Regions from separate parts of the Thermobifida sp. genome, predicted to be linked through region 2. Evidence: riboswitches for the same ligand, from Rfam matches in the RefSeq annotation. Region 2 holds a riboswitch; the other holds the start of a gene.

Region 1 (3,854 bases), on a different contig from region 2:
GGGTATGCGCCTCGCCCAGCGGGTCAACGGCGTCAGCGCCCTGCACGGCGCGGTCAGCCGGGAGATGTTCGGTGGACTGTGGCCGGGATTCGACGTCGACGAAGTGCCCATCACCTCCATCACCAACGGCGTGCACGCTGCGACCTGGATGGCAGAAGAAGCGTGGGACGCGGCACAGGCCATGGGCCTCGGCCTGGAAGAGCTCGAAACCCCCGCAGGCTGGCAGCGGCTGGTGGAACGGGACGCAGAAGAGCTCTGGCGGATGCGCCGCGCCCTGCGCGAACGGCTGATCATCGAGGCCCGCAAACGGCTCCGCGCCTCCTGGCGGCAGCGGGGGGCCACCGACGCGGAACTCGCCTGGATCGACGAGGCACTCGACCCGGAGGTGCTCACCGTCGGTTTCGCCCGCCGCGTGCCCTCCTACAAACGGCTCACCTTGATGCTGCGCGACCCGGAACGCCTCACCGCGCTCCTGCGCCATCCGGAACGCCCCATCCAGATCATCATCGCGGGCAAAGCCCACCCCGCTGATGAAGGCGGCAAACGGCTCATCCAGGAGATGGTGCGGTTCAGCGACGATCCTCGGGTGCGGGACCGCATCGTCTTCCTGCCCGACTACGACATGGCGCTGGCCGCGCTCCTCGTGCAGGGCTGCGACGTGTGGCTGAACAACCCGCTGCGTCCCCTGGAAGCGTGCGGCACCTCAGGCATGAAGTCCGCGCTCAACGGCGGACTCAACCTGTCGATCCGCGACGGCTGGTGGGACGAGTGGTTCGACGGCTCCAACGGGTGGGCGATCCCCACCGCGGACGGCGTCGACGACCCGGACCGGCGGGACGACATCGAAGCGGCAGCCCTCTACGAGCTGTTCGAGGAGCAGGTCGCCCCCTTGTTCTACGAGCGGGACGACCACGGACTGCCCCGGCGGTGGCTGGAGACGGTCAAGCACACCATGGTCTCCCTGGGACCGAAAGTGCAGGCCACCCGCATGGTCCGCGAATACGTCGACCAGCTCTACCAGCCAGCCGCGCTCGCCATGCGGCGGCTCGCCGCAGACAACTACCGCGGAGCCCGGGAGCTCGCCGCCTGGAAACAGCGGGTGCAGCACGCCTGGCCGGGGGTGCGCATCGAACACGTCGAAACGTCGATGAACGGGGACACCCCGCAGGTCGGCGGGGAACTGGAGGTGCGCGCCACCCTGGTCCTGGGCGGGCTCGACCCGGACGACGTGTGCGTGGAGGTCGTCCTGGGACTCGTCAACGACGACGACGAACTGATCAACCCGACCACGACCGAACTCGTGCCGCTGCCCGCCTCGGACGTGGTCTACCCGCTGGTGCGCTTCGGCGGGACCGTCCCACTGGACCGCGCGGGCACGTGCGGGTACACGGTCCGCATCCGCCCACGGCACCGGCTCCTCACCCATCCCGCAGAAGCGGGGATGGCCGTGGTAGCCGAACCCACGATGGGTATCGGCACCCTCGTGCCGCACTGACCAGGACACCCGCACCGCAGCGGCAGGCCGGGTACGGCGACCCTGGTGCGGTACCCGGCGGTTGTCCCCGGGGCAGCGGCAGCCGCGGCCGCCGTCTCGGGGAGACCGCCTGGCGGCGGGCACCATCGCAGCCGAAAAAAGGGAAGGGAAGCGGCCGCAACCGGCCACCGCGGCCGGAGAAGAGCTGCGTCGACCCGTGGTACGGCGGGGAGCGGCGCACCCCGGATCCGGGGCGGGTTGACGCGCGCCGCCGTCCTGCGGCCATAATGAGGCCCGACAGCACAACCAAACGACAGGGGAGCGCCTCTAGCGCTGAGAGTGCGGCACAGCCGCAGACCCTTACTACCTGATCTGGGTAATGCCAGCGAAGGAAGTCGTGGGAACCGCCACCGGTGGCGTGGTCTCGCGCACCGGTGCTTCTGGTGCGTGTCATAGCGGCCGGTGTGCGCTCTTGGCCAAGAGCCCTCCGTGACTCCGCGAAGGGACGTGACCAATCATGAGCCCGGCCGAGCCGCAACCCGGCCAGGATCGTCAATCCCTCCTCCACTGGCGCACCGTGGACATCGTGGTGGCTGCCGTCATCGGTGTCGCCGTGGGGATCGTCTTCTGGGTGTGGAGTGTCCTGTGGAACGCCACCACGGGACTGTTCGCGTTCTTCCCTCCGGCCCAGGCCATTCTCTACGGCATGTGGATGGTCCCCGGTGTCCTCGGCGGACTCATCATCCGCAAACCCGGGGCCGCCGTGCTGACGTCGATCGCCGCCGCCTCCCTGGAGATGCTGCTGGGCACCGGGTGGGGCGTCTCGGTCCTCATCTCCGGCGCCCTGCAAGGACTGCTCAGTGAACTGGTCTTCCTCGCCTTCCGCTACCGCAGCTGGGGCATGGGGGTGGCAGTCCTCGCGGGAGTGGCCGGCGGGATCTCCCCCGCGATCCGGGACAACCTCACCTACCATGTCACCTGGCCCCTCAGCTACCAGGTCGTCTACGGGGTACTCGTCCTGATCAGCGCCGGCCTCATCGCCGGGGCGGGCTCGCGTGTGCTCACCACGCGCTTGGCCGCCGCCGGAGCGCTGTCCCCCTTCGCCTCGGCGCGGGGATAGGCCGATGGGTACCGGAAACCGCGACGGTCACGGCGCGCGGGTGGAACTGTCCGGCTGGGGCTGGCGGCACGCCGGCCGCGCCGACTACGCCCTGCGCGGCGTCGACCTGGTGATCGAACCAGGGGAACGCGTCCTGCTGCTGGGCGCTTCCGGGGCAGGGAAGAGCACCCTGCTGCACGCGCTGGCGGGACTCACCGGGCCCAACGGCGCCATCACCGGCGAAGAGGAAGGCCGGCTCCTCGTCGACGGGAAACCCGCGACGAGCCAGCGCGGCCGGATCGGCCTGGTGGCGCAGGACCCGGAGAGCCAGCTCGTCATGGCCCGCGCCGGGGACGACGTCGCGTTCGGCTTGGAGAACCTCGGCGTGCCCCGCGAACAGATCTGGGCACGGGTAGACGAAGCCCTCGCCCGGGTCGGCTTCCCCTATGGGCGCGCCCATCCCACCGCGGCCCTCTCCGGCGGGGAGAAGCAGCGCCTGGTGATCGCCGGGGTGCTCGCCATGCGCCCCCGGCTGCTGCTGCTCGACGAACCCACCGCCAACCTCGACCCGCCCGGGGCACGCCTGATCCGCGACGTGCTGGCCCGGCTGCTCGCCGACACCGGGGCCACCCTGGTACTCGTCGAACACCGGGTCGCCGACGTCGTCGACCTGGTTGACCGGGTCGTAGTCGTCGAACCGGGCGGGGGAGTCATCGCCGACGGTGCTCCCCGCACGGTGTTCGCCCGGCACGGGACTGCCCTGGCCGAGCGGGGCGTGTGGGTCCCCCACGCAGACCCCGTCCCCTGCACCACGCCGGCCCCGGGAGGCCCCGTCCTCATCGAAGCGGCGGACTGCACTCTGGGCACTCCGCGCACCCCGGGGCGAAGACGGCCGAAAACCGTCCTCAATGCGGTGGACGTCACCGTGGCTGCGGGGACCGCGACCGCGCTCACCGGAGCCAACGGCGCCGGAAAATCCACCCTGCTCACCGCGCTAGCGGGACTGGCGAAACCGCAGTCAGGACAGATCCGCCCTTGCGGGCCGCTCGCCGCAGCCGACCCGCGTCCGCTGGTGAAATGGCCGGCGCGGCAACTCGCCCGGCACGTCGGTACCGTGTTCCAGCACGCCGAAGACCAGTTCGTGACCGCCACCGTGCGCGACGAGCTCCGGTTCGCGCCGCTGCGCCTGGGCATGGGCGAGGCAGAGACCGCGGCCTGGGTGGACGAACTGCTGGAACGGCTGCGGTTGACCCATCTGGCCGACAAGCACCCCTACACCCT
Region 2 (3,854 bases):
CCCGAAGTCGAGCGCGGTCCTGGCCGCCTACGAGGATCCTGCCGCTTTCGGCCGCGCAGTCCGCGGCGCCGAGGTGCTGTTCCTCGTCGCCGCGGACCACGCGGAGAACCGCGAGGAACTCCACCGGGCCGTCATCGACGCGGCCGTGGCCGAAGGGGTGCGCCACATCGTCTACCTGTCGTTCCTCAACGCGAGCGCCGCCGCGACCTGCGTCCTCGGCCGGGAGCACTACGCCACCGAGGAGTACCTGCGCACCACCGGGGTGGCCTACACCTTCCTGCGGCCCAGCCTGTACCTGGACCTCCTGCCCGAGTGGATCGGCGAGGACGGCACGATCCGCGGCCCGGCCGGGGAAGGCACCGTGGCGTGGGTGTCGCGGGACGATGTCGCCGACGTCGCCGCCGCTGTGCTGCGCGCCCCGGAAGAGCACGTCAACCGCATCTACAACGTGACCGGTCCGGAAGCCGTCTCGCTGGGGCAGACCGCGACCCGCCTGTCCACGCTCACCGGACGCACCATCGTCTACGTTCCGCAAACCCCGGAGGAGGCCATCGACTTCCTCTCCTCGCAGGGGTTGACCGCCCGGGAAATCGCGGAGCGGGTGAGCGCCTGCACGGCGATCGCCGCCGGGGAACTCAGCACCGCCAACCGCACCGTACTGCGGCTGACCGGCCACCCTGCCCGCTCCCTCGAGGGCTACCTGCGGAAGAATCCGAGCGCGCTGTCCCACGCGCCGCTCTTCAGCGGCTCCGGTAGCGCGCTCGGCCCCCGCTGAGCGCCCTTTCCGGCCCGCCCGGGCGGGGGCGGGCCGCGGTCAGGCTGCGGCCGCTGCCACGAGGCGGCGTTTGAGCTCCGCCGCCGCCGCACGCGGGTCTTCGGCTTCGGTGATGGCGCGGACCACGACAGCCCGGCGGGCGCCCGCGGCCAGCACCTGGTCCAGGTTGTCCTCGTTGATCCCGCCGATCGCGAACCAGGGGCGCTGCGGGTGCAGGGCGGCGACCCGCGCCACCTCGTCGAGCCCGGCAGCGGGCCGTCCCGGTTTGGTCGGGGTCGCCCACACCGGGCCGATACAGAAGTAGTCGACGCCTTCTTCCCGGTCGGCGGCCGCAGACAGCTCCGCCGCGTTGGTGGAGCGGCCGATCAGCGGCCGGTCCCCGAGGATCGCGCGGGCGTAGCGCACGGGCAGGTCCCGCTGTCCCAGGTGCAGCACGTCGGCGTTGACGGCGTGGGCTATGTCGGCCCGGTCGTTGACCGCGAGCAGCGCCCCGTGGCGGTCGCACGCCTCACGCACGACTTCCAGCGCGGCGAGCTCGTCCCGCGCGTCCAGGGTCTTGTCGCGCAGTTGCACGATGTCCACGCCCCCGGCGAGCGCCGCATCAAGGAACTCGGCCAGGTCGCCTCGGTCGGCGCGGGCGTCCGTGCACAGGTAGAGCCGGGCGGATTCCAACCGCTTTCGCAGAGTCTCGTCCACGGCTCCCACCCTAGATCGTCGCCGAGCGCCTGTCCCGCGGGGCGGGTGCAGCGTACCCGGCGACGGGGTGTCTTACAGCAGCATCGCCTGGGCGCGGCGGCGCACCTCGGTGCCGCGGTTGCCGCGGATCGCATCGAGCGGAGTGCCGGGCAGGCTGTCGTCTGCGGTGAACATCCAGCGCAGCGCCTCCTCCGGAGAGAAACCGCTGTCCGCGAGCACGGTGAGGGTGCCTTGGAGGCCTTTGAGGATGGTGCCGTTGGTGATGAACGCCGCGGGAATCGCCAGTTCTCCGCCGCGGACCACGCCGAGGAGCCGGTGGTTGCGGATCATCTGCCGGACCTGGTTCTGGCTCACACCGAGGGCCGCGGCCGCTTCCTGGAGAGTGAGCCACTCTCCGACGAGCGCGTCGAGGTCGCGATCGATCTGTGTCACGGTCCCAATCTTCCACATCTGGCGCGCGCCGAATCCTCTCGACCGACCGTGATCGCTTTAGGCGTACATGTCGGACCTTTGGCTTCCCCAGTCACGGGCGACCTAGAATGCGGACGAAAGCGAAAACCCGCGGGAGCCGGGGCGGAACCCGGCTGAGAGGGAGGCTGTCCGCCTCCGACCGCAGAACCTGATCCGGGTCATACCGGCGAAGGGAGTGGCGCGCCGTGCAGTTGCGCTCAGCCCCGGACGTCCTTGTCGTTGGGGGCGGACTTATTGGCCTGGTCACCGCATGGCGTGCTGCCCGCCTCGGGATGCGGGTGACCGTCGTGTCCGCGGAGAAGGCGGGCGCCGCGTCCGGGGTGGCGGCGGGCATGCTGACCCCCGCAACCGAAGCGGTGTTCGGGGAAGAGTCGCTGATCCGTCTGGGGCTGCGGTCCCAGCAGCGCTACCCCGATTTCATCGCCGAGCTCGCAGAAGACACCGACGTCGACCCGGGCTACCGCACCGAAGGCACCCTGCAGGTGGGGTTCGACCCGGACGACATGGCCACGCTCGCGGAACTACAGCAGCTACGCGACCGTCTCGGTATCCGCACCGAACGGCTCACCTCACGCGAATGCCGCCGGCTCGAGCCGATGCTGGCTCCCACTGTGCGGGGCGGCTTCCTGGCCCCTGACGACCACTCGGTGGATCCGCGCCGCCTGTCTGAGGCGCTGCGTGCCGCCGCCGCTGCCCGCGGCGCACTGTTCGTCGCCGGGCACGTCCGGGAGGTGGTCGGGGGCGAGGACGCCGTGCGCGGCGTCGTGCTGGACAGCGGCGACACTCTCGACGCGGGCCAGGTGGTGCTCGCCGCGGGCGTGTGGAGCTCCGACATTGTCGGACTGCCCGAGGGAGTGGTGCCCCCGCTGCGCCCGGTCAAGGGGCAGCTGCTGCGGCTGCGCACCCCCGTGGGCGCCGAGCCGCTGGTGACCCGCACCGTGCGCGGCTTGGTCACCGGCTCCCCCGTCTACCTGGTGCCGCGGGCCGATGGCGAGGTGATCCTGGGGGCCACCCAGGAGGAGATGGGCTTCGACACCCGGTTGACCGTCGGCGGGGTCTGGGAGATGCTCCGCGACGCGCGCGAGCTCGTACCCGGGGTCACGGAACTGGAGATCGTCGAAACGTGCGTGGGGCTGCGCCCCGGGCCGCCGGACAACGAGCCGCTGCTGGGACCCACCCGTGTGCGCGGGCTGCACCTTGCGGTCGGCCACTACCGCCACGGGGTGCTGCTGGCCCCGGTGACCGGAGATGTCATGGCCGAAGTCTTGAGTACGGGGCGGCTGCCCGACTATGCGAGCCATCTCGCCGCAGACCGCTTCCTTCCCTCATCCTCACCATCGAAAGGGGTTGAAACATCGTGAACGCGATCATCAACGGTGAGCCGCGTCAGCTCGCTCCGGACACCACGGTGGCCGACGTGGTGCGCTCCCTGACCCGGGCGGAGTCGGGCGTGGCTGTGGCGGTCAACGACGAGGTGGTGCCCAAGACCGACTGGGCGCGCACCGTGGTCTCCCCCGACGACCGGGTGGACGTGCTCACCGCTGTGCAGGGGGGCTGACTTGACCGACGCTGCGACCGGGACGACCCGCGCCGACACCTTCGAGGACCCGTTGGTGATCGCCGGGGAGAAGTTCCATTCCCGGCTCATCATGGGCACCGGGGGTGCTCCGTCGCTGCACGTGCTGGCGGACGCGCTGCGTGCCTCCGGCACCGAGATGACCACTGTGGCGATGCGCCGGGTTGACCCGAACGCCCAAGGGTCGGTCTGGGATGTGCTCCGGGAAACCGGGGTCCGCCCGCTGCCCAACACGGCAGGCTGCTTCACCGCGGTCGACGCGCTGCGCACTGCGCGGCTGGGGCGTGAAGCGTTGGAGACCAACTGGGTGAAGCTGGAGGTGGTCGCCGACGAGCG

What was found. A riboswitch is a leader RNA that binds a small molecule or an ion and turns the genes downstream of it on or off. The one in region 2 is predicted to bind thiamine pyrophosphate.
Region 1: another riboswitch for thiamine pyrophosphate. It lies ahead of CW348_RS06630 (ECF transporter S component); the one in region 2 lies ahead of thiO (glycine oxidase ThiO).

Annotation. Positions count from the first base shown of each region.
Region 1 covers NZ_PITY01000020.1:359,108-362,961, reverse strand. The annotation lists gene glgP (alpha-glucan family phosphorylase) at 1-1,495, shown strand, start outside; TPP riboswitch at 1,780-1,885, shown strand; gene CW348_RS06630 (ECF transporter S component) at 1,992-2,594, shown strand; gene CW348_RS06625 (ABC transporter ATP-binding protein) at 2,599-3,854, shown strand, end outside.
Region 2 covers NZ_PITY01000015.1:92,575-96,428, forward strand. The annotation lists gene CW348_RS03170 (SDR family oxidoreductase) at 1-775, shown strand, start outside; gene thiE (thiamine phosphate synthase) at 815-1,471, opposite strand; gene CW348_RS03180 (Rv2175c family DNA-binding protein) at 1,544-1,903, opposite strand; TPP riboswitch at 2,023-2,135, shown strand; gene thiO (glycine oxidase ThiO) at 2,128-3,303, shown strand; gene thiS (sulfur carrier protein ThiS) at 3,300-3,500, shown strand; gene CW348_RS03195 (thiazole synthase) at 3,502-3,854, shown strand, end outside.